Regions from separate parts of the Paenochrobactrum pullorum genome, predicted to be linked through region 2. Evidence: predicted binding sites of a transcription regulator. Region 2 holds the regulator's gene; the other holds the start of a gene.
The links. Region 2 encodes LexA, which represses DNA repair genes until DNA is damaged. Its sites were predicted from a motif close to TGTTCNNNNTGTGTTCNG; they were not measured.
Positions count from the first base shown of each region.

Region 1: dnaE (DNA polymerase III subunit alpha) is a predicted target of LexA. The motif match lies at 7,101-7,118, and genes of this name have one in related genera.

Region 1 covers NZ_JBHEEH010000008.1:78,528-93,837, forward strand. Annotated here, with positions in the region: gene JNC77_RS12215 (vitamin B12-dependent ribonucleotide reductase) at 1-1,907, shown strand, start outside; gene ilvA (threonine ammonia-lyase IlvA) at 2,028-3,284, opposite strand; gene dnaE (DNA polymerase III subunit alpha) at 3,452-6,946, opposite strand; gene JNC77_RS12230 (ABC transporter ATP-binding protein) at 7,514-8,197, opposite strand; gene JNC77_RS12235 (lipoprotein-releasing ABC transporter permease subunit) at 8,197-9,510, opposite strand; gene proS (proline--tRNA ligase) at 9,510-10,835, opposite strand; gene thrS (threonine--tRNA ligase) at 11,157-13,136, opposite strand; gene yidD (membrane protein insertion efficiency factor YidD) at 13,297-13,674, opposite strand; gene JNC77_RS12255 (iron-sulfur cluster assembly scaffold protein) at 13,674-14,123, opposite strand; gene folE (GTP cyclohydrolase I FolE) at 14,486-15,070, shown strand; gene hisI (phosphoribosyl-AMP cyclohydrolase) at 15,095-15,310, shown strand, end outside.
Region 2 covers NZ_JBHEEH010000002.1:145,752-161,061, reverse strand. Annotated here, with positions in the region: gene moaC (cyclic pyranopterin monophosphate synthase MoaC) at 1-309, shown strand, start outside; gene JNC77_RS06990 (molybdopterin molybdotransferase MoeA) at 312-1,532, shown strand; gene JNC77_RS06985 (response regulator) at 1,639-2,010, opposite strand; gene JNC77_RS06980 (single-stranded DNA-binding protein) at 2,316-2,828, opposite strand; gene lexA (transcriptional repressor LexA) at 3,129-3,851, shown strand; gene JNC77_RS06970 (ComEC/Rec2 family competence protein) at 4,143-6,662, opposite strand; gene gltX (glutamate--tRNA ligase) at 7,012-8,433, shown strand; gene gltA (citrate synthase) at 8,638-9,930, shown strand; gene JNC77_RS06955 (heparan-alpha-glucosaminide N-acetyltransferase) at 10,103-11,062, shown strand; gene JNC77_RS06950 (MerR family transcriptional regulator) at 11,067-11,456, opposite strand; gene JNC77_RS06945 (hypothetical protein) at 11,695-12,090, shown strand; gene JNC77_RS06940 ((2Fe-2S)-binding protein) at 12,562-12,873, shown strand; gene bfr (bacterioferritin) at 12,839-13,321, shown strand; gene lpxB (lipid-A-disaccharide synthase) at 13,377-14,582, opposite strand; gene JNC77_RS06925 (LpxI family protein) at 14,595-15,310, opposite strand, start outside.

The DNA.
Region 1 (15,310 bases), on a different contig from region 2:
TTGCCCTTATTGCACAAGATTGCCCTGAACAGGCACTGATTACCCATGCACGTGCTGCTTGGGACAAAGCTTTGGAATTGGGCGAAAAACACGGCTACCGCAATGCGCAAGCCACCGTTATTGCACCAACAGGTACCATTGGTCTGGTGATGGATTGCGACACCACCGGTATTGAACCTGACTTTGCTTTGGTGAAGTTCAAAAAGCTTGCCGGCGGCGGTTACTTCAAAATCATCAACCGTGCAGTGCCGGAAGCTTTGCGCACCCTCGGCTATGCTGAAAACCAGATCGCTGAAATAGAAGCATATGCAGTCGGTCACGGCAATCTCAATCAGGCACCGGGCGTCAATCCTTCCGCCTTGCGCGCCAAAGGCTTTACCGATGAGAAGATTGCCGCGCTCAATGCAGCTTTGGCCAGCGCTTTCGACATCAAATTTGCCTTTAACAAATGGACACTCGGCGAAGATTTCTGCAAAGATGTTTTGAAGCTTACTGATGAACAACTCAATGATTTCTCCTTTGAAATCCTGCCTGCAATGGGCTTTTCCAAGAGCGATATTGAAGCCGCCAATGTTCATATTTGTGGAGCGATGACACTTGAAGGCGCGCCTTTCCTCAAGGAAGAGCACTATCCTGTTTTCGATTGCGCTAATGCTTGCGGTAAAATCGGCAAGCGTTACCTGTCGGTTGAAAGTCACATCCGCATGATGGCTGCCGCCCAGCCTTTCATCTCCGGTGCGATTTCCAAAACCATCAACATGCCGAATGAAGCAACCGTGGAAGATTGCAAGAATGCTTACATGCTTTCATGGAAGCTGGCATTGAAAGCCAACGCGCTTTACCGTGATGGTTCCAAGCTGTCACAGCCATTGAATGCATCGCTGATTGCAGATGAAGACGACGAAGATGATGCACTGGAAAACCTGATTGAAGCACCGGCAGCAGCACGTGCTGTTCAGGTCACAGAACGCATCATTGAAAAAGTAGTCGAAAAGGTTGTGCATCAACGCGATAAAATGCCGAACCGCCGTCAGGGTTACACCCAGAAGGCGCTGGTTGGCGGCCATAAGGTTTACCTGCGCACCGGTGAATTTGGTGATGGTCGTTTGGGTGAAATCTTTATAGATATGCATAAAGAAGGTGCAGCCTTCCGTGCAATGATGAATAATTTTGCCATCGCAGTTTCGCTCGGCCTGCAATATGGCGTACCGCTTGAAGAATATGTGGAAGCTTTCACTTTCACCAAATTCGAGCCTGCCGGTATTGTTCAGGGCAATGATGCGATTAAAAACGCAACATCCATTCTCGATTACCTGTTCCGTGAACTGGCGGTTTCCTATCTCGGACGCCATGATCTGGCGCATGTTGATACATCAGATTTTGGCAATACCGCTTTGGGCAAAGGCATCAAAGAAGGTAAAACCAATCTGCTGGCCACCGGCTGGACACGCGGTTACAAGCCCACACTGGTGAGCGGTGACAGCAATCCATCGGGTGCCAAAGGTTCGGCTGGCACACAGACAACCCAGACTTCAAATGTAACAACGCTGAAAACCACCACGACAACCGCCTCTGCAACGTCGCGCACGACAACAGTAGGTCTGGTCAGTGATGGTGCTACAGCTTTCAAGCGTGACTATGAAGAACACGCAATTCCGGCCGTTGAAACTACACCGGAACAGCCGTCAGCAACAGAACTGTTCTCCGATAAAGCAGCGGCTGATGCTGCGGCTGCAAAAGCTGAAAGTGTAAGCTCGGCCAAGAAACTGGAAGCTGACCGCCGGATGAAATCCATGATGCAGGGCTATACCGGTGACAGCTGTACCGAGTGCCAGAATTTCACCATGGTTCGCAACGGCACCTGCCTGAAATGCGACACTTGCGGCGCGACGAGCGGTTGCAGCTAATAGGTTTAGCTTAAAAACACAAAAACCGGCTGATGCAAATCAGCCGGTTTTTTATTGCTCAATAAAAAGCGCACCGTGATTTTAAAACCACGATGCGTTTAAACTTAATGACTTCGTTCCTTAGATAATGAAATCAGACAGAACCTGATTGTCGGTAATATCTTGATAAGCCCAACCAGAGGCATCGAATTTCTCAACCAGCCTGTCGAAATTTTCGGTATCTTTGGTTTCGATACCAATCAACACCGAACCAAAGTTACGCGCAGATTTTTTCAAATATTCAAAACGCGCCACGTCATCATCAGGCCCAAGCAGATCCAAAAATGTACGCAAAGCGCCCGGACGTTGCGGAAAACGGAAGATGAAATATTTCTTCAACCCTTTGTAGCGCATAGCGCGTTCGCGCACATCCGGCAGGCGTTCAAAGTCAAAATTACCGCCTGAAACGACAATGACGATCTTTTTGCCGCGAAGCTCTGCCTTATCAAAACCTTTCAGCGCATCAATGCCGAGCGCGCCTGCCGGCTCTAGCACCACACCTTCCACATTGAGCATTTCAATCATGGTGGCGCATAACCGGTTTTCCGGCACAGTCATCACCTGATCAACGCTAAACTGCTGCAAATATTTGAAGTTTTCTGCACCCAGTTCTGCAACGGCCGCACCATCAACAAAATTATCAACCTTTTTAAGCTTGATGCGTTCACCCGCAATCAAGCTTGCTTTGAGGCTTGAGGCACCATCAGGCTCAACGAAATAAAATTCCGTCGGCCAACCAAGATCGCGCAAATAATGGGTCACACCGGCAGACAAACCACCGCCACCAACAGGCAGCAGCACCATATCCGGTCTGGTGCCTTCGGGCAGTTGTGCCGCAATTTCATAAGCCACACTTGCTTGTCCTTCGATGATGGCAGCATCATCAAATGGCGGCACCATCACGCCGTTATTTTCACGCGCATAGGCTTGCGAAGCTGCATAACATTCATCAAAAATGTCGCCAACCAATACGATATTGATAAATTCTCCACCAAAAGTGCGCGTTTTATCAATCTTCTGCTGTGGTGTCGTCACCGGCATGAAAACCACGCCCTTGCGGCCAAAATGGCGGCAAACAAAAGCAAAACCCTGTGCATGATTGCCAGCAGAGGCACATACAAAAACCGCGCTTTCATCCACCTTATTGAGAGCAGCACTAATGAAATTAAATGCGCCGCGAATCTTGTAAGAACGAACCGGTGTTAAATCTTCACGCTTGAGCCAAATTTCCGCGCCATATTTTTTCGACAAGAAATCATTTAGCTGTAACGGGGTTTCCGGAAACAATGCACGCATCGCTTCCACTGCTTGGGAGACAGATTGTGTGAAGGCAGACATTTAAAAAATCATTTTCTGTTTATGACAAGATGCCACAGTCATAGTACCTTCTGGTACATTTTCCAATAATTAAAGCATGTTTCGCAAAACTTTGAATGCGTTTTGCGAAATATATGCAAATTTGAATTGAGTTTCAAACTGTTACAAAGCGATAAACCGACTTTCAACTAGTGAATCAACTCAACATCTACTACGCCTTGAATTGACTTCATCGCACTGGCAACCTGCGGGCTCACCCGATAACGATGCGGCAATTCGATTTCAATTTCACGCTGACCGTCTTCTTTGATGACAATGAAACTTACCTGCCCGTCCCCACGGGTGTTGAAATGTGGCTGAATATGTTTAAGCGCTTCGGCACTACGTAAATAGAGACGCAATGCTTTTTGCATCCGGCACGCTTCGTCTTCCAACGAAACCACTGTTTGAATGCGCAAGCCCACGCCTTCCGGCCGGTCTTCCGCGGCCACCGTAATCACCACAGATTTACCGGTTTCGAGCAAATCGCGATATTGTGCCAAACCTTCAGAAAACAGCACCGCCTCATATTGCCCGGAGGCATCCGACAAGGCCACAATACCCATCTTGTTGCCGGTGCGGGTTTTACGCTCCTGCTTGGTGGTAATGGTACCTGCAAGCCGTCCGGCATTGGCACCCTTTTTGACAGCCGCCGAGAAATCAGCCCAGTTTTGGACGCGCATTCTGGCCAGCACTTCGTTATATTCATCAAGCGGATGCGCCGACAAATAAAAGCCTACCGCCTGAAACTCACGATGCAATTTTTCAGCCGGCAGCCAAGGGGCAGCAGAAGGCAATTGCAATTTTTCTTTTGGTGCGCCACTCAGTCCAAAAATATCCGACTGGCCACTTAAAGCATTTTCTTGTGTGCGCTGTGCATAGCCGGTCACGCGATCCATACCGGCACTTAAAGCAGCGCGATCATGACCAAAACAATCCAACGCTCCGGCATTGATCAAGCTTTCCCAAACGCGGCGATTGACCAGTTTCGGATCAATCCGCTCGCAGAAATCTTCCAAGTCTTCAAATGGTTTATCACCGCGCACTTCGGCAATGTGATCAACCGCTGCCTCACCAACACCTTTAATTGCAGCGAGTGAATAAAAAATTTTATTTTCGCCCACTTCAAACGGACGATATGATGTCTGCACCGATGGCAGCACCACCTCGATGCCAAGGCGCTTTGCTTCACGGCGGAAATCGTTGAGCTTGTCCGTATTGGACATATCATAAGTCATCGAAGCAGCGAGAAACTCAACCGGATGATGCGCCTTCATATAGGCTGTTTGATACGACACAATCGCATAAGCAGCCGCGTGCGATTTGTTAAAACCATAATCGGCAAATTTAGCAAGAAGATCAAAAATCGTATTGGCCTGCGCCTTGCCAACGCCGCCTTCCATCGCACCATCCACGAAACGGACGCGCTGCTTGTCCATTTCCTCACGTATTTTCTTACCCATCGCACGGCGCAGCAAATCCGCTTCACCGAGCGAATAGCCCGACAGAACCTGCGCGATCTGCATCACCTGCTCCTGATAAACGATAACGCCCTGCGTTTCTTTTACCAGATAGTCAATTTTCGGATGGATAGAGGCGATTTCTTCTTCGCCATGTTTGCGCGCATTATAGGTCGGAATATTTTCCATGGGCCCCGGACGGTAAAGCGCCACAAGCGCAATCACATCCTCGATACGGTCAGGGCGCATACCAATCAGCGCCTTACGCATCCCCGCACTTTCCACCTGAAATACGCCAACCGTTTCACCAAGCGAAAGCATGTCATAAGTCGGCTTGTCATCAAGCGGCAGGTGAGACAAATCAATCTCGATGCCTTTGCGCGCCACCAGTTTGACCGCTGTTTCCAAAACGGTCAGGGTTTTCAGCCCCAAGAAGTCGAACTTAACGAGACCGGCCTGCTCCACCCATTTCATGTTGAACTGGGTGACCGGCATATCGGAACGTGGATCGCGATACATCGGCACCAGCTCGGAAAGCGGGCGGTCACCAATCACAATACCGGCAGCGTGGGTGGAAGCGTGGCGATAAAGCCCTTCCAGTTTGAGCGACATATCAAGCAAACGGCCAACAACCGGTTCCTGCTCACGCTCTTCGTTGATTTTTGGCTCGGTTTCAATCGCCTGCCCCAGCGAAACCGGATTGGCAGGATTGGACGGCACCAATTTACATAGGCGGTCAACCTGACCATATGGCATTTCCAGCACACGTCCAACGTCGCGCAACACCGCGCGCGCCTGAAGTGTTCCGAAAGTAATGATCTGCGCTACCTGCTCGCGGCCATATTTGCGTTGCACATAACGGATGACCTCTTCGCGCCGATCCTGACAAAAGTCGATATCAAAGTCCGGCATCGACACACGATCTGGATTAAGAAAGCGCTCAAAAAGCAAGGAAAAACGTAACGGATCAACGTCGGTAATGGTGAGCGCATAAGCTACCAAAGACCCCGCACCCGAACCACGACCCGGCCCCACCGGAATGCCTTGTGATTTTGCCCATTTGATAAAGTCGGCAACAATCAGGAAGTAGCCCGGAAACTTCATCCGCTGGATGATGCCGATTTCATATTCCAAGCGCTCGTCATAGTCTTTTTCACTATAACCTTCAGCAAGACCTGCCGTTTTAAGACGGAATTTCAAGCCTTCGCGTGCTTGACGCGCGAGTTCATCGGCTTCTGCCTGCAAAGCTTGTTCGGGGTCATCAGACTCACCCGTAAAGCGCGGCAAAATCGGTGCACGCGTCTGCGTAAAATAGGAGCAGCGCTGCGCAATCTCGATGGTATTTTCAATCGCTTCCGGCAAATCAACAAAAAGTTTTGCCATTTCACCCTGCGATTTCAAATAATTATCCGCAGTCAACCGGCGGCGATCATCATTGGAAATGATCTGCCCTTCAGCAATAGCCAGCAAAGCATCATGCGCTTCAAAATCTTCCGATTTTAAGAAAAAAGCTTCGTTTGTTGCCACGAGAGGCAATTCGTATTTATAAGCAAGCGCAACAGTTTTGGCTTCCAAAACTTTGTCATAATTGGCAAATCTTTGTAGCTCGACATAAAGCCGGTTGCCGAAATGCTCTTTCAGGAAAGCCAAACGCTGCTCGGCTCTCTCTTCACGATCCGCACTGATCGATTTGCCGATTGGCCCCAATGGGCCGCCGGTGAGCAGGATAATGCCCTCAGATAGTTCTGCCAACCATTCCGAGCGGATATGTACCGGATCGCCATCAGCGGTTTCCAGATATGACCGGCTGACAAGGCGCACCATATTGGCATAGCCTTCTTCAGTACTGGCATAAAGAACGACAGGCGCCAGATCCAACACATCACGACGGTTCGCAGTACGGCTATTTTCAACATGATCGCCGAAGCAAATATCAAGCTGGCAACCGATAATCGGCTGCACACCATCTTTGGAGGCTTTTTGCGCAAATTCAAGCGCACCAAAGAGGTTATTTGTATCGGTTACCGCAATCGCCGGTGCATCATCGGCAATCGCATGTTTGATAATTTTTCCAATCTGCAATGCACCTTCAAGCAGCGAATAAGCAGAGTGGACACGTAAATGCACAAATTTTGGTGCCTGAGCATTGATTACAGCTGGCAGATCATGATGTGCATCAGTCATATATATATTCCCGGATCTTCATTGAAGCAGCAAAATATCACGCTTTGCAATTGCTTCATCAGTCATTTGACGCACCCTATCACGAGCACTTTTAAAAAGGCAGAGAAATCGCATCTTAATGACGACTCTGCCTCCAACCTGACAATGACTGTCGGGGAATAAATATTGAAAGTCCAGCCTCATCAATCATGAGAACGCTATCAGATTAAGCGATCCCATTTTATCAACAGACGGACAGTTTAGCCGAGACTATATTGCGCTGATCCAAATTGCGAATGTCGCAATGAACAGACTGACAGAAATAAAAGACATCACATCCTGAATAAGATCCGTCATCGGGAAACTCCATTGTTTGTTCTCTTATGTTTTTAATTTGTTCCATTATTGTTCCAAAGTCAAGCACTTTGTACCATGTATGTTCTACTCATAGTTTATGATTTATGAAATTTTCTCTGAAAGCATTATGGTGGGAAAAGAGCGTTTTATAGCTGCAAACCATGACAGGCATAAAAAAAGAGGGCTTAAAAGCCCTCTTCAGTTTGCCAAAAATATAAGTAAAATAATGGCTTAAACGTCGATGACTTTGCCATCCTGCAAGGTCACACGGCGATCCATCCGGCGTGCCAGTTCATGGTTATGTGTGGCAATCAATGCAGACAAACCTGACTGACGCACCAATGCTTCCAGCGCCTCAAACACATAAGATGATGTATGCGGATCAAGATTGCCGGTTGGCTCATCTGCCAGCAGAACAAGCGGCGCATTGGCAACGGCACGGGCAATCGCCACACGTTGCTGTTCACCACCCGACAATTCAGCCGGACGATGCGATGCACGTTTACCGACTTTCATATAATCCAGAAGCTGTTGCGCACGACTTTCTGCTGCTGCCTTTGGCAAACCACGGATCAATTGCGGCATCATCACATTTTCAAGTGCTGAAAATTCCGGCAGCAAATGATGGAATTGATAAACAAAGCCAATGTCATTACGGCGAATGGCCGTACGCTCACCCTCGCCCAATTCGCTGCAGGAGCGGCCATTGAGAAACACATCACCATGATCGGGACGTTCCAGCAAGCCTGCCGTGTGTAAAAGTGTGGATTTACCTGCACCCGATGGCGCAACGAGTGCCACCATCTCCCCGCGTTTCAGACTAAATTCAGCATCTTTCAAAATGACCAGTTCACGGTCAATTTCTTTATAGGCACGACTGACACCGGAAAGGCGTAAAATCGGTTCCGCAGCCATTATTCGTACCTCAGAGCTTCAACAGGATCGAGCTTGGCAGCGCGCCATGCCGGAAAAATGGTTGCGATGAAAGACAATACCAGTGCCATGATAATGACCGTGAGCGTTTCGCCCAAATCCATCTTGGCCGGAAGCTGGCTCAAGAAGTAAAGCTCCGGGCTGAACAATGTGGTGCCGGAGATCCATGAGAAAAACTGGCGGATCGATTCCACATTCAATGTAACAACCACACCGAGAATCACACCAGCCAATGTGCCGGTAAAGCCGATAGCAGCGCCGGTCATCAGGAAAATGCGCATCACGGAACCGCGGGTAGCACCCATAGTGCGTAAAATTGCAATATCGCGCCCTTTATCCTTCACCAGCATGATGAGGCCGGAAATAATATTCAAGGCTGCCACCAATACGATCAATGTCAGAATCATGAACATCACATTGCGTTCAACCTGAAGGGCTGAAAAGAAGGTCTGGTTGCGCTGTCGCCAATCGGTCAACAGCAGCTGCCTTGCTGCCACTTCTTCCACCGGCCCTTTTAATTCGTCAACTTTATCCGGATTATCGATAAAGATTTCCAAGGATTGTACACGACCTTCCTGATTGAAGAAAAGCTGTGCTTCATTCAAGGGCATCAAGACAATCGAGGCATCATATTCCGACATGCCGATTTCAAAAATCGCAGCTATATCATAAGATTTCACGCGCGGGTTCACACCAAAAGGTGTCACATCCCCGTCAGGCGATATCACCTTGAGACTGTCGCCAATGGTCAGCCCCAGATTTTGCGCCATACGCGTACCGATAGCCACACTGCCACCGTCATCAAAGCCTTGCAAAGTACCCTGACGGATATTTTCAGCAACCAGTTCCAGCTTATCAATATCTTCTTCACGAAGACCGCGCACCAAAGCACCGGTTCCGGCACCAATATTGCCCTGCACCAGTGCCTGCCCTTCCACTACAGGAATGGCAAAGGTAACCCCTTTGATATCATCCACACGCTTGATCAGATCAGCATAATCTTCCAGTGGCTGATCTATTGGCTGCATGATCAAATGACCATTGATACCGAGAATACGGGTCATCAATTCGCTTCGAAAACCATTCATGACCGCCATAACGATAATGAGGGTCGCCACCCCCAGCATGATGCCGGTGAAAGAAAAACCGGCAATCACCGAGATGAAAGTCTCGCGGCGGCGCGCTCGCAAATAGCGCCAAGCGATCATGCGTTCAAACACCGAAAACGGTTTCGAATCCAAACTGGATGCTTTTTTCTCGACGCGTTTGGCAGAAGCTGCCGCCGTTTTTGTCATTATCGGCCTGCCAGGAAATTAATCGCTGCTTCAACGGAAAGGGTCTGTCTTTCGCCGGTTGCACGGGTTTTAATTTCAACTTCACCATTGGCAACACTGCGCGGGCCTGCAATCACCTGATACGGCAAGCCAATCAAATCCATGGTTGCAAATTTCACGCCTGCACGCTCGTCGCGGTCATCCAACAACGGATCAAGACCGGCATTGATCAATGCTTCGTAAATCTTGGAAGAAGCGGCATCACAAGCCTCGTCACCCGGCTTCATGTTGACAATACCAACATCAAACGGAGCGATAGCTTTTGGCCAGATGATACCATCATCATCATGCGAGGCTTCAATGGTCGCAGCGACAACACGTGACGGACCGATACCATAAGAACCCATCGAAACCAGATGTTCTTTACCATCAGGGCCTTGAACCTTAGCGCCCATTGGCTCGGAATACTTGGTACCGAAATGGAAGATATGGCCAACTTCGATACCGCGTGCAGCTACCTGTTTGCCAGCTTCCACTTTTGCCCAATCAGCTTCGTCATGCATTTCTTCGGTGGCCGCATATGGTGTCGTCCACTTATCAACAATGGCTGCCATTGCTGCATCATCAAAGAAGTTGATGTCGGCGCCCGGCACTTCCAGATCAAGATAGGCGCGATCACAGAAAACCTGACTTTCGCCGGTTTCAGCCAGAATAATGAATTCATGGCTAAGATCACCGCCGATAGGGCCGGTGTCAGCGCGCATCGGCACAACCTGCACACCAATGCGGGAGAATGTGCGCAAATAGGATACAAACATACGATAATAAGCCGCTTTTGCGCCTTCGTAGTCGATATCGAAAGAATAAGCATCCTTCATCAGGAATTCGCGTGAGCGCATTACACCAAAACGCGGGCGCACCTCGTCGCGGAACTTCCACTGAATGTGATAAAGATTAAGCGGTAAATCTTTATATGAACGCACATAAGAGCGGAAAATGTCGGTGACCATTTCTTCATTGGTCGGGCCAAAGAGCATTTCCCGTTCAGAGCGGTCCTTAATGCGCAGCATTTCCTTGCCGTAAGCGTCATAGCGACCACTTTCACGCCAAAGATCAGCAGACTGGATGGTCGGCATCAAAATTTCATTACCGCCGGCGCGGTTCTGCTCTTCGCGGATAATCGCATTAACTTTGTTAAGGACTTTCAAACCCAGAGGCAACCAGGCATAGATACCGGCAGACTGCTGACGGATCATACCAGCGCGCAGCATCAAACGGTGCGAGACGATTTCCGCCTCTTTAGGTGTTTCCTTAAGAATGGGCAAAAAGAACTGCGAAAGACGCATTAAAACCACCAATCAGAGAATAGCCCGTTCGGCAAAGAATCAGGCAAAAAACTATATAAAGCTCTTAATTTCATAGCCACATCTGCAGATAATGGGAACCCGAAGAGTAAGCTTTGTTACCATTGTTGCACTTTGAAAAAGCTTTAAAGTCAATTCGGCACCAAATCATGGCAAAGAGTAAAGCCCGACCAAATAGTTGCGTAACATTTTTTGTAGCCGCTTGTTTTGCAGCCACAACAAAAAAACACGGCACCAACCAGACTTTCAAAGTCTGACCAATGCCGTGATTGCATATCAATTATTTAAAGCCAAACGCCTTAATCAGACGTTTTCGTTTTTCAAACGCACCAAATCCGGTGGTGTTGCCTCTTTCACCAGTGATGCAACAGCCTCATCAAGGCTCATGGACGATTGGTCACGTGAACCAAGACGGCGGATATTGACGGTGCGCTCTTCCGCTTCACGATTACCGCAAACCAGAATAACCGGCACTTTCTGCAGTGAATGTTCACGAACCTTATAATTGATCTTCTCATTGCGAAGATCGGTCGTGACCTGCAAACCGGCAGCTTTCAGCGTTGCAGCCACATCGCGCGCATAATCATCTGCATCGGATGTAATCGTTGCCACAACCACCTGAATTGGCGCGAACCACAAAGGCATATGACCGGCAAAATTTTCGATCAAGATACCAAGGAAACGCTCCATTGAGCCGCAAATCGCGCGGTGAATCATCACCGGCTGCTTCTTCTCGGAATCATTACCGATATAGAAAGCACCGAAACGTTCCGGCAAATTGAAGTCGACCTGTGTTGTTCCGCATTGCCATTCACGACCAATCGCATCACGCAGCGTATATTCGAATTTCGGACCGTAGAACGCGCCCTCGCCTTCGAAGATCGACGTTTTAATTTCCGGAGACTGTTCTTTAATTGTCTCCAGAACTTCCATCATCACACCTTCGGCGCGATCCCAAAGCTCATCCGAGCCGACACGCTTTTCAGGACGCGTCGACAATTTGATCGTTATGCCTTCAAAGCCAAAGTCTTTATAGACAGACAAGATCAGGTCATTGATACGAAGGCATTCTGCCGCCAACTGTTCATCAGTACAGAACACATGCGCGTCATCTTGCGTAAAGCCGCGAACACGCATCAAGCCATGCAGAGCGCCTGATGGTTCATAACGATGCACATTACCAAACTCAGCCAAACGAATTGGCAGATCGCGATAGGATTTCAAACCATGTTTGAAAATCATCACGTGACCCGGGCAATTCATTGGCTTCAACGCAAAGACGCGGTCATCATCAGTGTCATCACCGGCAACAGTTACCTTGAACATATTGTCGCGATACCAGCCCCAGTGACCTGATGTTTCCCAAAGGGATTTATCAAGCACCTGCGGTGCATTAACTTCCTGATAGCCGTGATTGTCCAGACGACGACGCATATAACTGACGAGTGTCTGGAACATGCGCCAGCCTTTAGCATGCCAGAACACAACGCCCGGCCCCTCTTCCTGAAAATGGAACAAATCCATTTCACGTCCCAGACGGCGATGGTCGCGCTTTTCAGCCTCTTCAAGCATTGTCAGATAGGCTTGAAGGTCTTTGTCGCTGGCAAAGGCTGTACCGTAAATACGCGTCAGCATCGGATTATTGCTGTCACCACGCCAATAAGCACCAGCGACTTTCATCAGCTTGAAAGCATTACCCACCTGACCGGTAGATGCCATATGAGGACCACGGCAAAGATCAAACCAATCACCCTGATAATAAATATTCAGGTTCTGATCTTCCGGAATAGCGTCAATCAGCTCAACCTTATAGCTCTCGCCTTTGTCGGCAAAAACTTGCTTGGCTTTATCGCGCGACCAGACTTCCTTGCTGAAGGCTTTATTGCGACCGATAATCTCGCGCATTTTCTTTTCAATCACCGGCAGATCATCCGGTGTGAAAGGTTCGTTACGCGCAAAATCGTAATAAAAGCCGTTTTCGATCACAGGGCCGATGGTAACCTGTGTACCGGGAAACAGTTCCTGCACAGCTTCTGCGAGGATATGAGCACAATCATGCCGAATAAGCTCAAGCGCGCGCGGGTCTTCGCGGGTCAGAATTTCCACATCACCAGAAGCGCCGAGCGGATCGCTCAGATCACGGATGGTGCCATCCATGACATAGGCCACAGCTTTTTTCGCCAGTGATTTGGAGATTGATTCTGCCAACTCCGCGCCGGTCATGGCACTGTCATATTCACGTGACGAGCCATCAGGGAATTTTAACGAAACAACATTCGACATAATTTTGTCCTTATCCAGTCCCGCCAACGATTGCGGGTGGTTGTCTTCATTGAATTGATTATTTTGATTGCAAACTAGATTTTTCAAGAAAATTCTAAAGTTTACAGTCTGCACAAGCTCATAAATGTTTTTGCAGCCAAGGTAAAGCTTTCAAGCCGTATCAAGCTTTGGTTTTGCGGGCGATAAGCCAATAGCGCCACGGCTTATACCAGCGATAACTCTCCGGAATTGCCTGCGGCACCGGATCAAAACCATCAGTACCAAAAGGTCCGCAACGCATTACGCGAAAAAGCCCCATCCAGCCACCGCTCCACAAACCATACCGCGCAATGGCTTCATAGGTATATTCCGAGCATGTCGGCAAATGGCGGCAGGAATTGCCGATAAAGCCCGATAATGTCAGTTGATAAAGCCGGACGAAACCGGTGCCAAACAACCGCCCCGGCGTTTTTCTCCATGCACCATTGAAATTGCGCCCCATATAGGGCTTACGCTCTGCCTTGGCTTTGGGCGCATGATCATGACCGCAGCCGCACATCAGCCAGCCTGCCCCACATGTTCGCCCTGCTCAATTTGTGTCAGGCAATCCACCACCGCGTCAAACACCAATAATGTTGACGCATGGCGCGCCCGATAATCACGCACAGGCGCAAAATATTTAAAATCGCCAAAACGTCCCTTCGGCGCATCACCGTTATTTTTCAGCATTTCATACATGCACTCACGTAAAGTTTTCAGCTCTTCCGGTGTCGCACCAATGATTGTGCGCGCCATAACCGAAGCCGTTGCCTGCCCTAAAGCGCAGGCTTTTACATCTTGCCCGTAATCACTGACAATTCCATCAATCACGTCCATATCTACGATGATGGTCGATCCGCATAATCTGGAATGCGCCTTGGCGCTTGCCTGCGGGTGTTCCAGGCGCTCGGTCTTGGAAATACTACCGGCAAACTCCAAAATCCGCTGATTATAGAGATCGTCAATCATGGCTCAATCTGTCTCGCAAATCCGATAAGGCACACATAATAATAAACATGCCCTTTTTTTGATGCTGTTTCCATACTATATAATCATCTGATAAAGCTTGCGCCATAGTTTAAGCCAGCATAGCGATAATTGTCGTGCAATCTTTAAGTATTTCAGCTAATAGCTGTTAAGCTTGCGATAGCCAGACCAAACAAATACTCTTTTATTTAAAAGAGACAAAAATCCTTCCAATACACACCTGCAATCTATCAGGTTTAATATGTATTGCCGTTCAACTCGTCTCCTCCGCGAAGGAGACTACGGGAGATACTAAAATGGATCATCCATGCGACAACAAGATTGAAGCCGCTGTAAATAGTGACATGATGGCAGCTGTAAAGCGCCCGTCACAACAAGAAGCCGAAGCAGCAGTACGTACCTTATTGCTCTGGGCTGGCGAAAATCCCGATCGTGAAGGCCTGCTGGAAACGCCAAAGCGCGTCGCCAAATCCTATAAAGAACTTTTTGCCGGTTATGGAGAAAATCCGGAAGACATTCTCGGCACCACTTTCGAGGAAGTCGGCGGCTATGATGATCTGGTATTGGTGAAAGACATTAGTTTCCACTCTCACTGCGAGCATCATATGGTGCCGATCATCGGCAAGGCACATGTGGCCTATCTGCCGGATGGCGAAGTTGTCGGCCTTTCCAAAATTGCCCGCACGGTCGAAGTCTTTGCCCGCCGTCTGCAAACACAGGAAAATATCACCGCCCAAATCGCTAACACAATCCAGACGATTTTAAAGCCACGTGGCGTCGCTGTTTTATTGGAAGCAGAACATATGTGCATGGCCATGCGCGGCATCCGCAAGCAAGGCTCCAGCACCATCACCACCACCTTCACCGGTGAGTTCCGCGATAATGTCAACGAACAGGTTCGCTTTATGAGCCTGATCCGCGCATCTTGATTACAAAAGTTTGAAGAGAACCGCATGAGCGTTGAATTTTTGTCCCAGAGCGAATGCACAAAACACGAAATTGAAGAAGGTTCCATTTTCGCTCCCCGTTTTGACAGTAACGGCCTGATCACCGCAGTTGTCTGCGATGCGCGTGACAACACTATTTTGATGGTCGCTCATATGAACGCGCAAGCACTCAGCCTGACACTGGAAACAGGTATTGCCCATTACTGGTCGCGCTCGCGCCAG
Region 2 (15,310 bases):
GCCGGCATTATGGCTGCCAAAAAAACCGCTGATCTCATTCCGCTTTGCCATCCGTTGATGCTCACTAAAGTTGGTATCGAGATCGAGCCGGATGAAAATCTGCCAGGTTTTAAAGTCACCGCGAATGCGCGCCTGAAAGGCCGCACCGGCGTTGAAATGGAAGCCCTCACCGCAGCATCCGTCACATGCCTCACCATTTACGATATGGCGAAAGCCGTTGATAAAGGCATGACTATTCAAAACATCCATTTGATTGAAAAGCACGGCGGTAAATCCGGCGATTGGTTTACATCCTCCAAGGATAAATAAAAATGGCACTTTTACCCGTTGATGAGGCGTTAAAGCGTCTGACTGAAAATGTCCAAGCGGGCCTGAGTGAAACAGTTTCCATCCATCAGGCAGGCGGGCGCACCCTCGCCGCGCCTATGGTCGCCCATTACTTGCAATCCCCTTTTGATGCTTCCGCCATGGATGGCTATGCGGTACGCGCCAACAAAGATGGCAGCTATCCCAGTCAGTTTCGTGTGATCGGTGAAGCAGCTGCAGGAAAACGTTATCTTGGGCAAATTGCTAAAGGCGAAGCCATCCGCATTTTCACCGGCGCACCGGTACCGGCTGACGCCGATAGCGTGGTTATTCAGGAAAATGTCACCCGCAATGGGGATATGATCGAAGTCTGCGGCGAGATCATCAAACACAAACATATCCGCCGCGCCGGTCTGGATTTCAAACTCGGCGAAGAACTATTACCAGCTGGGCGCAAACTTGATGCAGCTGCCTTGGCGCTTGCCGCCGCCAGCGGCAATGCAGAGCTGCAAGTCACCCGCCGCCCACGCGTTGCTATTCTGGCAACCGGTGACGAGCTTGTCGCACCGGGGAAAATTCCGGCAGAAGACCAGATCATTTCGTCCAATTCCAGCGGCATTGCCGAACTGGTGCGTGCACAAGATGCAACAGCGATAGATTTAGGCATTGTGCCGGATCAGACAGATTTAATCATTGCTGCTATCAAGCGGGCGATGGATGATAATGTCGATGTGCTGGTAACACTTGGCGGCGCCTCTGTCGGCGATCATGATCTGGTGCATAAAGCACTCACCGCCTGCGGCATGGAACTGGATTTCTGGAAAATCGCTATGCGTCCGGGCAAACCACTTATGCATGGCAGCCTGACCGCCGCCAATGGCCGCATCATTCATGTGCTCGGCCTGCCGGGAAATCCGGTTTCCAGCATGGTTTGCGGATATTTATTTTTGCTGCCGCTGATTGCCAAATTAACCGGCCACAGCTATCGCGCCGATATCCGCAAGGCGACACTCTCAATCCATATGCCGGAAAATGATCATCGCCGTGATTATGTACGTGCGGAATATATCCTTGACGATCAAGGCGATTTAATCGTGCAGCCTTTGCCCGTACAGGATTCGTCCATGCTGGGAATGTTGGCGCGCGCCAATGCTCTCATAATCAGAGAAGCCAATGCACCGGCCATTGATGCCGGAGCAAACTGCCAAATTCTGGTTTTGCGTTAGATTTCAGAGCATTTCCGAATTAAGTTAAATCGTTAGAAATGCTCTGACATTTTATTTTTTCCGCGTATCTCATCCGAAAACCGCTTCACACTTTTCGAAATACACTTTAAGCATCACCCAGATAAGATTTAATTGTCTCGATAAAACGCGGTACTGAAATCGGTTTTGAAATATAAGCTTCACACCCGCCCTGCCTGATGCGCTCTTCGTCACCCTTCATCGCAAATGCAGTGACAGCGATAACAGGGATAACTTTCAGTTCTTCATCATCCTTCAGCCATTTGGTGACTTCAAGACCAGAGACTTCCGGCAACTGAATATCCATCAAAATCAGGTTCGGGCGATGCTCGCGCGCCAAGTCAAGCGCTTCAAGCCCGTTGCGGGTGCGGATAGTTTCATAGCCATGGGCTTCTATGAGATCGCGAAAGAGCTTCATGTTCAGCTCATTATCCTCAACGATCATCACTTTCTTAATCATCAAACTTCCCTCAGCGCACAGGCTTTCCGGCTCATTTGCAAGTGCTTATACACTTGTTACGGAATCGATAAACGCCATTCATCCAAAATGATTTTAACCCCAGAACATTGACGAATAGCAAACAGATTAAAGTTTTTTAATTTTTTTAAAGCGGTCGTCATATCGAGCATAGCGGCTGGAAAAGATAAACCACACATATAAAAAATGCGCGAGTTTTTATCAAAACTCGCGCATATTCCTTAAATTTCATGCAAAAACCGATCAAAATTTTGCAATTAAATGCTCATTTTTATCGGTTTCTTTCATTAAAATGGAATTTCATCGTCCAGATCGCGTGAGAAACCGCCGCCGGATGATGGACCTGAGCTACCAAAATCAGAGCCGCCCGATGAACCGCCACCGGAATAATCAGACATCTGCGAACGACCGCCACCGTCAAAAGAACGGCCCTGTCCGCCGCCTTCACCGCGACTGTCGAGCATCTGCAATTCACCACGGAATTTCTGCAACACGATTTCAGTCGTATAGCGTTCATTGCCGTTCTGATCCTGCCATTTACGGGTCTGCAAAGCGCCTTCCAGATAAACTTTCGCGCCTTTTTTCAAGTATTGTTCAGCGACTTTGGCCAGATTTTCATTGAAAATCACAACACTGTGCCATTCGGTCTTTTCGCGGCGCTCACCGGACTGGCGGTCGCGCCAGCTTTCAGAAGTCGCAATACGCAAATTAACGACAGGGTCACCGGAGCTTAGCCGTCTGACTTCCGGATCCGCACCAAGATTGCCGACCAGTATAACCTTGTTGACACTACCTGCCATGCGCTTAACTCCACCTTATCTTTTAACTTTGGTTAACTGCTACAGATAACAGCCGCCAATGATTTAGCACATCCATCCTGCGGCAGATGTCAGCAATTATAGCCTGTTTCCACAAGAGATATGCCACTTAATTTTAAGTTCCTACTTTGTTCTAATGCAAAAAAATCTTCGCGGCAAGTATCCATTTTTTACCACCTTAAAATATGATTAAGAGACACTTGCAGAACAAGCAAAGAACAGATAGTGTTTGTTCTGCATTTGTTTTTAAATTTGATTCTTAACTCTGGGGGGCTTTAGCTTATGTTAACCCGCAAGCAGCATGAATTACTTCTTTTCATACACGAACGTCTGAAAGAAGTCGGCATCCCGCCCTCTTTTGATGAAATGAAGGATGCTTTGGATTTGGCCTCCAAGTCCGGTATTCATCGTCTGATCACCGCATTGGAAGAGCGCGGCTTCATTCGCCGCCTTCCCAATCGCGCCCGCGCATTGGAAGTCATCCGCCTGCCCGATTCCATTGCCCCGGGGTTAAACTCCCAAAAAAAGTTCTCCCCAAGCGTGATTGAAGGAAGTCTGGGCAAACCTGCTGCACCAGCAAAACCCGAAACCGCACCAGTGGATGCTGCTTTTGAAAACAGCGATACAATTTCTGTGCCTGTCATGGGGCGCATTGCTGCCGGCGTCCCCATTTCCGCCATTCAGAACCAGACACGTACCATCACTTTACCGATGGATATGATCGGCTCTGGCGAGCATTACGCACTCGAAGTGAAAGGCGACTCGATGATCGAAGCCGGAATTTTTGAAGGTGACACGGTTGTGATCCGCCGCGGCAATAACGCCAATCCGGGAGAAATCGTCGTTGCCCTTGTCGATGACGAAGAAGCAACCTTAAAACGCTTCCGCCGCAAAGGCGCATCCATCGCACTCGAAGCTGCCAACCCTGCTTATGAAACCAGAATTTTTGGCCCCGACCGCGTACAGGTTCAGGGCAAGCTGGTCGGATTGATACGCCGCTACTAATCCGGCCAGTGCAATTATTAAACCCGATGCGAACCAAACCGTTATGTCACAATGATAATTGGTTTGGTTCCTTTCATAACATTTGTGTGGCTTATGAAACCGAGACGCAATCATATATGATCTAAAGTTTACGCCTGCCGAACGGTTATCTTATTATTAAGCTCATGGGCATCTTTGTTTTTCAGCGTCTATTGAGATCGTAAATTATTGCCATAATTTTAGGATCATAACAGCTTCATCGAAATTTGGTTTTCTTGAATAAATACAGCCGTAAGCGATAATGCAGGATGATCAATTATCATCATTGATAGGTGAATTTTTCTGATTAGCTTTTGCCTTTGGAGCCACATAATCGGCAAGGCCACGCCCCGCGCGGGAGTATAGACGATATAGATGCCACGGGCGTTGCGGATCACCAACCGAATATGTCAATTTATCATTATATTTCAGTAATTTATTATCATTTTCTAAATTCTTACTAACAGATTGTTGAGATTGCAGGTCAGTAGCAGCCACATTTGTGATAGCATCATATGGTTCTGGTTCATCAAGCTCACTCTCAAAAGTGTCAGCATCATTCTCGTCTTCAAAGACCGGATGTAATCCCATACCTGCCGAAACATTATTTTTGGCATTAACCTCTTGAATAACTGGATCGCCAAGCCTGATCTCAAGCGCCCCCTTCAAAGCTAACTCCCGCCGCGTAATCACGAGCTTATCTGCAGCCATGCATTCCGGTTTTTTACCCGCCACTGCCAATATAACCACATCCCCAATATGACACGCCGTTTCGACTGCACTTAGTGTTTCGGTATAGCTCAGCATACGCCCGTCAGCGAGTGTGATTGAACAGATGTTTTCTTCACAATAAAATGCATTTTCCTGATAAGTGCCATTTTTCTTTGAACCAGCTATTACCGGTGGAACAATCTCGCTCACATCATAAGCTTTTGCCCAATTTTGAATTGTGAAACGCGACGGACGCGAACGGTTGACAGCAAGTCGTCCATCGGCAAGGCCAACCGCCACCAGTTTGGCATCCTCGGAAATCATTATATCGGGATCATTCTCCACGAAATAAAAGAAAAAGCCGATAGCCACTAATAATAACGAAAGATTGCGCAAGCGCGTCGTGCAGATGACTGCAATCACCACCGCAATTGTCCAGCTGATAATTGCCCCCGATGATATAATTCCGGGATTTCCTGCCGGTGCGATTGATGAAACCAACTCGGCGATCTGTCGCATGCCCCAAACGCCAAGCCCCATGATCTGCAACGGCAACCAATCCAACTGCAGCGGCATCAACAACAAGCTTAAAACCGCAAAAGGCATGATAATGATGGAAATCACCGGCATCGCCAATATATTGCCGAGTAAACCAAAAGGTGCTGTATTATTAAAGTGATAGGCTGAGTAAATGCCGCTTGCAATACCAGCGACAATTGATGTGGCGGCAGTTGCAACAATTGGCACGAACCATTTTTTGAGCTTCGAGTTCTTTTGTCTTTTAGCGATCTTGCCCTGATTATGGAGTGCTGATTTTCTATCACTCCACCACGCAAAGGCCGCTACCAAACCAGCTGTTGCTGAAAAAGACATTTGAAAACTTGGCCCCAGCACTTCATGCGGCGAGCTGATAAAGGCAATGAGTGCTGCGATTGCAAGATTGCGAATGCTGAGTGCCGCGCGATCAAAAAGCAAAGCTACAAGCATCACCATAATCATCACAAAACTGCGCTGCGCCGCTACATCAGAGCCCGATAGCGCCAAATAAAACGCAGAGCTAAACAATGCTGCGGCGGCTGCATATTTTTTAATCGGATGCCTTGCAGCAAAGGATGGGAACAAGCCTGCAACGCTGCGAAAACCGATAATGACAACACCTGCGGCCAAGGCCAGATGCAAACCCGAAATTGACAAAACATGTGCTAAGCCGGAATTGCGCAAAGTTTCATTTGTATGCTCGCTAATGCCGTCGCGCTGCCCCGAAATCAATGCAGCAGCAATGGCGCCGTCTTCCCCGCTCACCACACTGGTGACACGGGTGCCGACAATATGGCGAAGTGTGGCAATAGCATAAGAAAATGTATCCCCCACCCAACTTAATGAAGCAGTCTTCGCCAAAACAGGCGTGCCCATGTAAAAACCATTGCCACCATTACCTTTAAAATAACCATTAAAGGCAAAGTCGTAATTACCCGGTCGTACTGGCCCGGAATGGGGACGCAAGCGTACAAGTCCGGTAAGTGTGGAGCCGATTTCCGTTTGCGCGGGGATATCGCGTGCTGTCATTCGCAATCTCTCCGGTGCATAGCGTAAAACGGGTCGCTCGGTTGACAAGACGTCTATCGTCAACCGCCAGCCACCGGTATATTGCGCTTCCAAGCCGACAACACGCCCAGTCAACCGCGTCGTAACATCCGAGCCAACCATTGCCGTGGAATAACGCCAGGTTTCCAGCTTGCCGCAAAACATTCCAATCTGGAAAAAAATCGCCAACAACAGGATGGATGACCAATAATACCGCTCCCGCACCCACCAGCGCATCGCCACCAATAAACACAATGGCAGTATAAGCGACAACCAGCTGGTTTCCTGTGCTTGGGTAAAATAGGTGATTACACCCGCACCGGCACTGACCGGCAACAGTAAAAAACCGGTGCCCCGCTCACGCTCGGCCTGCAAAGCCGATTGCAGTTGGACAATATATAATTGGATACGAACCCGAAACCCGGTTTCATCCAGATTTTCAAATGGCTCAGCGGGTGGCCCTTCAAGCGGATAATCGTGAATGGCAGGATCGGGCAAAAAAGGCGAATAAGAAAGATTTCCGCGCAGCTCTTTTAATAACGCACGCTCATCAATAGCAGGCGCAACCGTCTCATTTTGGTTCGTATTTGCCCCCCGGCCCAGCCCCTTTCCTCCCCTTAATCTGCCTCCGCTATATCATGCACGATTATAGAAAAACTTAGCCGCACGCCCTTGCGCACGATGCTACCTATGCTACATGAGCTTTATATAAAACCGAAGCCTATTCTTATATGCGCTTTGACCAGCGCTGATATTTGGGTCTGCGTTTTACAAAAAATCAAATTACCATGCAGCAGATTGCGAGCGATTATGCTATCTGTTGATAAAAAATTACAGCGGAGCTGTCATGTCCAAGCCTGTTATTACCCGCTTTGCACCATCCCCGACCGGTTATCTTCACATCGGTGGTGCACGCACTGCACTCTTCAACTGGCTCTATGCCAAAAACCGCGGCGGCAAAATGTTGCTGCGTATTGAAGACACCGACCGTGAACGTTCAACCGATGCTGCCACCACCGCTATTCTGGACGGTTTGACATGGCTTGGTCTGACATGGGAAGGCGAAGCTATTTCCCAATTTGAACGCGCGCCCCGTCACCGTGAAGTCGCAGAAGAGCTGGTTGCCAGTGGCAAGGCTTATTATTGTTATGCCACACCGGAAGAGCTGGATGCGATGCGCGAACTGGCACGCTCCGAAGGCCGCCCGCCTCGTTATGATGGTCGTTGGAGAGATCGCTCGGCCGATGAGGCTCCTGAAGGCATCAAGCCGGTTATCCGTATTAAAGCACCGCAAACAGGTGAAACCGTTGTCGATGATGCGGTTCAGGGCGAAGTGCGCTTCCCGAACAAAGATCTCGATGATTTCATTATTTTACGTTCCGACGGCACGCCAACCTATATGCATGCAGTGGTTGTCGATGACCATGATATGGGCGTCACCCATATTATTCGTGGTGACGACCATCTCACCAACGCAGCCCGCCAGACTGTCATTTACAATGCCATGGGCTGGGATGTTCCGTCCATGTCGCATATCCCGCTTATTCACGGTGCGGATGGTGCCAAGCTTTCCAAGCGTCATGGCGCTTTGGGTGTCGATGCTTATCGCGCGATGGGTTATCTGCCGGATGCGCTTTGCAATTACCTCGCCCGTCTTGGCTGGAGCCATGGCGACGATGAAATCATGTCGATCGCGCAGATGATCGAATGGTTTGATATTGTCGACATTAATAAAGGGGCAGCGCGCTTTGACTTCCAGAAACTGGAAGCCATCAACGGACAATATATCCGTGCCCGCGACAGTGAAGAGCTGACCAACACACTGATTGAAAATCTGCCTTATTTTGAAGGTGGTGAAACAATGCTTGCCGCTCTTGATGAGCAAAAACGTGTGCAGCTTTTAGCTGCTATGCCGGGCCTGAAAGATCGCGCCAAAACATTGGTCGAATTGATGGAAGGCGCGCAGTTCTTGTTTGCTCAGCGCCCGCTCGCATTAGATGAAAAAGCATCAGCCATTCTCAATGATGAAGGTCGTGCCCTTCTCAAAGATGTTTTGCCGGCTCTGGAAGCAACAACAGAATGGACTGCCGCAGCACTTGATTCTACTGCGCGCGCATTTTCTGAAGCAAAAAACCTCAAACTTGGCAAGGTTGCACAACCTTTACGTGCAGCCCTAGTGGGAAAATCGACATCTCCCGGCGTTTTTGATGTGCTGGAAGTGCTCGGTCGTGAGGAAGCTCTGGGACGAATTCGCGATCAAATCGTTTAAGTTTGAAAAAATGGCCGCCAAACACGAAAACTTGCTGAAGTTGAAGCTTTTTAGCATTGCAACATTGGTTCTTTGGGATAGTTTGGCGGCCAGTTATTCACGAAGCAGACTAAGTGATAATTGGACAAACATGCACTTTATCTGCTTGAATAAGAGCCGCACCCAAGCGGCGACATAAGCAATGAGGACATGAAAGGAATACCGATGTCTGACAAGACAGCTAGTTTTACCCTCGACGGAAAAACCTTTGAGCTGCCGGTGCGAGCGGGCACCGTTGGTCCAAATGTTGTCGATATCGGTCCGTTGTACAAGAATGCCAATTCCTTCACATACGATCCGGGTTTTACGTCAACCGCATCATGTGAATCCAAAATCACCTATATTGATGGTGATGAAGGCGTTCTTCTCTATCGGGGCTATCCGATTGAACAATTAGCCGAAAATGGCGATTTCTTAGAAACCTGCTATCTTCTTCTTTACGGCGAACTGCCGACACAGGCTCAAAAAGCCGACTTCGACTACCGTGTGACCCGTCACACCATGCTCCACGAGCAGATGACACGCTTCTTCACCGGCTTCCGCCGTGATGCCCACCCAATGGCCGTAATGGTCGGTTGCGTCGGCGCAATGTCCGCCTTCTACCACGATTCAACAGACATTACCGACCCGCATCAGCGCATGGTTGCTTCCATCCGCCTGATCGCAAAAATGCCGACATTGGCAGCAATGGCTTATAAATACCACATCGGTCAGCCATTCGTTTATCCGAAAAACGATCTCGATTTCGCATCTAACTTCCTGCACATGTGCTTTGCTGTTCCTTGTGAAGAATACAAGGTCAACCCAGTACTTGCCCGTGCAATGGATCGCATTTTCATTCTGCACGCCGATCACGAACAGAACGCATCGACCTCAACAGTTCGTCTGGCCGGTTCTTCAGGCGCCAATCCTTTTGCATGTATCGCAGCTGGTGTTGCCTGCCTCTGGGGCCCTGCACATGGCGGCGCCAACGAAGCAGCATTGAACATGCTTGCTGAAATCGGCTCTGTTGACCGCATCCCTGAATATATTGCGAAAGCAAAAGACAAGAACGATCCGTTCCGTCTGATGGGCTTTGGTCACCGTGTCTACAAGAACTACGATCCACGCGCTAAAATCATGCAGAAAACCACGCATGAAGTGCTGGCCGAGCTCGGCATCAAAGATGATCCGTTGCTCGACGTAGCCATGGAACTGGAACGCATCGCGCTGACCGACGAATATTTCATCGAGAAGAAGCTCTACCCGAATATCGACTTCTACTCCGGTATTACGCTGAAGGCTCTTGGCTTCCCGACCGAAATGTTCACCGTGCTGTTCGCCCTTGCCCGTACTGTTGGCTGGGTCGCACAATGGAAGGAAATGATCGAAGATCCCCAGCAGAAAATCGGTCGTCCGCGTCAGCTTTACACCGGCGAAGCAGAACGCGATTACGTGCCAGTGGCAAAACGCAAATAAGTTTGAAAATAAAAAAGCCCCGGATAGTTTCCGGGGCTTTTTTACGTGTCTCACTTAAAATTCATCATGGTAATTGCAAGCTCCTGGTTGCGCTCTTTATCTGCAACATAGTGTCGTGCTACGAATAATCATTCATATTCCAGCAGCTTGCCAAGGCGGTTTTAATTACACCATGAGTGCCACAACCTCCCCCTCACGCCTCAATCGCATTGATATTGCGCGCGGCCTCGCCCTCATTGCAATGGCGATTTATCATACAGGCTGGGATCTGGAATTCTTTGGCTATATGGAACCCGGCACCGCATCACATGGCGGCTGGAAACTCTTTGCCCGTCTTATTGCCAGCAGCTTTCTCATTCTGGTTGGCTTCAGCCTTTATCTGGCCCATGGCAAAGCCATTCGCTGGCATTCTTTTGGCAAGCGCCTCACTATGATTGTCATTGCTGCTGCAGCAATTAGCGGCCTGACATATTATACATCACCAAATTCATTTATCTTTTTTGGCATTTTGCATCAAATCGCATTGGCAAGCGTGCTGGGCCTGCTCTTCTTGCGTCTGCCTGCATTGCTCATTCTGCTTTTTGCATTGCTGTTTTTCATTGCACCCGATTATGCAAAATCTGATGTCTTTAATGCACCGCTGCTCAAATTTGTCGGTCTTGGCACCATCCCCCCCACATCCAATGATTATGTGCCACTGTTTCCATGGTTCAGCGCGGTATTGACCGGTATTGCTCTGGCGAAAATCTGCCAGACATATAACCTCAATGTCTGGCTTAAAAGCTCCGATAAAGAAGTACAAATTTCAAAGCCGCTCACTTTTATCGGCAAACATAGTCTGGCTTTTTACCTGATCCACCAACCGGTGTTGATGGCAATAATCTACGCACTCACCTTCATCTTGCCACCTGCCGGCCCTGAACGCGCATTTTTACAAGCATGTCAAAGCAATTGCACCCAACAAGGCACACCAGAATTATGTGCCAAGTTCTGCACCTGTGTGACGGAAAATATCAATCAGAAAAATATCGCCAAGCAGATTTATAATGGTCAGGCGACAGAGGAGATGAGCCAATCTTTGCAGGAAAGTGCGCAATTATGCTCAGCAAAAACTTTCCCTGCACTTCAATAGAGGATTAAGTCGAAACACCAAGCTCGGCAATCCGCTCGATACAGATTTCTTCAATTCGTTCCAATTCACTCAGCGTTTCTTCAATATCGCGTTTTTTCTGCACCAGCTCTTCACGCTTGTCATTGACATGACGAACCAGCAATTTCAGCTGCTCGGTATCTGATGGCGGCTCGCTATACATGCGAATAATATCGCGAATTTCGGCAATCGAAAAACCAAGCCTTTTGCCGCGCAAAATCTGACGCAGCAAATGCCTGTCAGCAGGGCGAAATAAACGCGTACGACCACGCCTTTCCGGCTGCAATAAGCCTTCATCCTCATAAAAGCGCAAGGTTCGTGTCGAAATACCAAATTCGCGCGTTAATTCGGTAATCGTATAATACTCGCGCCGCAAAGCTTGACCTTTCGCCTGAAAATACCAATAGCTGGATTTACCAACTGATATAGAAGAAGCAAAACTTCCTTTTACGTAATAGTCAAATTAAATCAATCAAAATGAACTTCAATTTTGAAAACTTGCACCGGTTAAAATTTTTTTGATAAATTACGATAAGGTGCCACTATAATTATACCCGATGCAGCCCAAGCCACATCATCTTCCCTTTTTTCTGCATGCCATGAAAGATGCACTGATGCAAAGACCTGTCAAATGGACCATCGGCGGCCTGATTATTATTGCCCTCTTGGGCGCTACTCCTTTTATCATGCGCCCTTATGTAGAAACACTTGGGTTAAACTCGCTGAAACTGCTGGCGAAAGAAGGCGGCTTTTGTGAAACAGAAAATTGCGAGGAAGGTGTTTCTTATGTGATCGCTTTTCTTGAAACCAATTACGGCCTCAATGAAGAGCAGATAAAATGGTGCATGGGTGTGGATGAGATTTCCCATTATCAACTCCCAGTCGCTAATGGTTTAAAAAACGCACTAACCGATTTGATGTACCGCCGCTGTGGTAGTCCAATTCCAGATATGCAGGAGGACGAATTCCCGCCGGAAGATGAATCACCTCAGTCTGAACAGACTGACTAAAAAGACAGAATGTCGGCTTATCTTGTTTCATGAATAAAGAATATCGGCCTCATTTTCGAAAAAACAGGCATATGAGGCAAAATACCACATGAGTAATTTTTAAATCTTTTGCCCCCTTTTGATGGCAAAGAATGCCGATTTATGACGTTAATATGGGCATTTAATTCAAGTTTAGATTTATTCTAAGTCTTTGTTTTTTAGAACAATTCCAAATCATTGTATTTGACAAGTTTTATAAAAATTCCGCATATAAGCCAAATTACAGATGAAACCTTTAATATTCAGGCCTTTACCCTGATCTATTGGAGGAACCAATGACTGGTTCTAAGTTTAAATTAAATACTCATAATAGAAAAATAAGTAACGCATTAAAATGCTTTGCTTTTGTAAATATTATTTTCTCATTGCAAATAGCATCTGGATCATATTTCCTTAGGAAACATGTGGCATTTACGGCAGGAGTACTTTGATATGCTGGTATGCCATTGCAACTTTATTACGCAAAAACAAATTGAAGACACTATTATTGAACTTCTTGATGAAGATTGCTGGAGATTGATTGTGCCGGCAACAATTTATCATGCTTTATCACGCCGCGGCCGTTGCAGCGGCTGCTTCCCAAATGTTGTTGAAACGATCATAAAAGTCACTGAAGAATATCATCTTCGTCATAATCAAAATGATGAGAATGTGATCTTGTTCATTGATCAGGTCAGATCTCTACGTGAAAAATTTGGGAGAATAAAGCATGAAGGGCGAACCACAGGTCATCGAGCGGCTTAACGAAGCACTCTTTCTCGAATTAGGTGCCGTCAATCAATATTGGTTGCATTATCGTCTGCTTGACGACTGGGGCTATGCGCGTCTTGCAAAAAAAGAGCGCGAAGAATCCATTGAAGAAATGCAGCATGCCGATCGTATTATCGAGCGTATTATTTTCCTCGAAGGCCACCCGAACCTTCAGTCCGTTGCGCCGCTGCGCATCGGCCAGAATGTAAAAGAAGTGCTGGAATGTGATTTGCAAGGTGAAATTGATGCCCGCACATCCTATAAAAAATCACGTGAAATCTGCGATCAGCTTGGTGACTATGTGACCAAACAGCTTTTTGATGAGCTTCTCAAGGATGAGGAAGGTCATATCGACTTTCTTGAAACCCAGCTGGAATTGCTCGGCAAAATTGGCGAAGAACGTTACGGCTTGCTAAATGCCGCCCCTGCCGACGGAGCCTGACAGAAAATAAAAAAGCCGTACATGATATGTGCGGCTTTTGTTATTGTTTATTTTTTTAACGTGGAGCAGAAGCTAATTTAAGCACCACAGAGGCCGCCAGTTCACCGGATGACTGATCCGTTGCCATTAGCTCTGCAACCTCCTCAAAGCCTTTAATTTGTGCCTCCCTAACCGGCCCTTCAATCAACAAGCGCTGCAATTGGCGCGCCAAGGCACCCGGGCGCATATAATAATCAAAATATTCCGGCAAAATCGGCTCGTCGGTGATAATATTAGGCAGTGCCGCACTCCAAATGGTAATGCGCGGCAACAAAAACTGACGTGCAAACCAGTCGGTTTTATAAGCCAAGACTGTTGGCACCTGCGCCAAGGCCAATTCCAGTGAAACAGTACCGGAAGCCGCCAGCGCAGCATCGCTTTCTGAAAAAGCCAGATATTTAGCTTCATCACCAACAACGATTTTTGGTTTCACCGCCCAGTTTTTAGACTGCTCACGCACCATTGTTTCCAGATGCGGCAAAGTAGGCAAAACAGCCTCGACAGTTTCAAAACGCAGTGCAAGCTCTTTTAAGGCTTCCCCAAAAACCGGCATCAAACCTTGGATTTCAGAACGACGTGAACCTGGCAAAATCAAAATTTGACGTGGTGCAGCAGCATCACTTAACGCAGCGCGTTTCTTTTGTTTGGCACGTGCTTCCAATATCGGCTGCAAACCGGCAAGTCTGTGCCCGACATAAGTCGCATCCGGTCCGTGTAATTGCTTAAGCACATCCACTTCAAACGGCAAAATTGTCAAAACGTGGTCAATATAATCGCGCATTTCTTTGGCACGGCGCGGCCGCCATGCCCAAACTGTTGGCGCGATATATTTGACAATCGGAATGGAAGGATCTGCAAGGCGTACTTTTTTCGCCACACGATGAGTAAAGTCCGGACTATCGATGATCACCAGACAATCAGGTTTTTCAGCAACAATGGCCTTGGCTGTTTGACGGATACGCAAAATCAGCTTTGGCAGGTTTTTTAAAACAGAGCCTAAACCCATCAGCGAGATTTCATGCGGATTGAATAAAGTCTTCAATCCGCGCTCCTGTAAATGCGCACCACCGACACCGACAATTTCAACGAGCCTGTCAGTTTGCAGACGCAAGGCATCAATCAAATCAGCGCCAAGCAAATCGCCGGACTCTTCACCTGCAACAAGTGCAATTTTGAGAGGAGCAAGTTGCGATTGCGGACGTGTTATCACCTGCTTACTCATCAAAGTCAGACCTCATTCAGCTGGTGTTCGTACAAAAGTCTCAATAAAAAGGCCGCGCTTATTTGCCTCGTTAATCGTTTCCTGATAACCAAGCACAAAACTGCGCCCTGCTTCAACTGCAATTCCTGCCAAACCGGCTTTATCAGCATTGACAACTGTCATCACACCAATGGCCGGCAAATCCGCACGTTCTTCCTGTGATGGCTTGGCACATTTGACCAATACGCCGCCACGCGGAGGAATACGACCCGAAGCACGCAGTTCTGCCACACGCAGCAACATCAAATCCGTGCCTTCCGCCCCCTCAAGCGCTACCACACGACCACCAACAGCCACACCGCCCTGCCCGACATCAAGATCGCCAAGCAGGCGTGCTGCCTCTGCACCGAGGCGGATATTTTCCTGTTCGCGCTTGTCTGGATGAGCAATTGTTAAACATTGCGACGGCGTTGGCGAGAGTAAATCAGGCACAATTTCATGCGCCCCGATCACTTTTATATCATAACCTTCAAGCAAACGGATAAAAGCGCGCAGTAAAGCATCATCGCCTTTGCCCAAAGCACCGATAACTTTCGGCAAAGCACGTAATGTCGGCATATCAAAGCGCAAATCAGACAAATGCGGACGATTAAGCACCCCGCCAGCCAAAATGACTTGGCTGATATTGCGCGACTTCATGCCCTTAATAAATTTCGCAAACTCAACGATTGAAAGTTCCTGATGCTCGA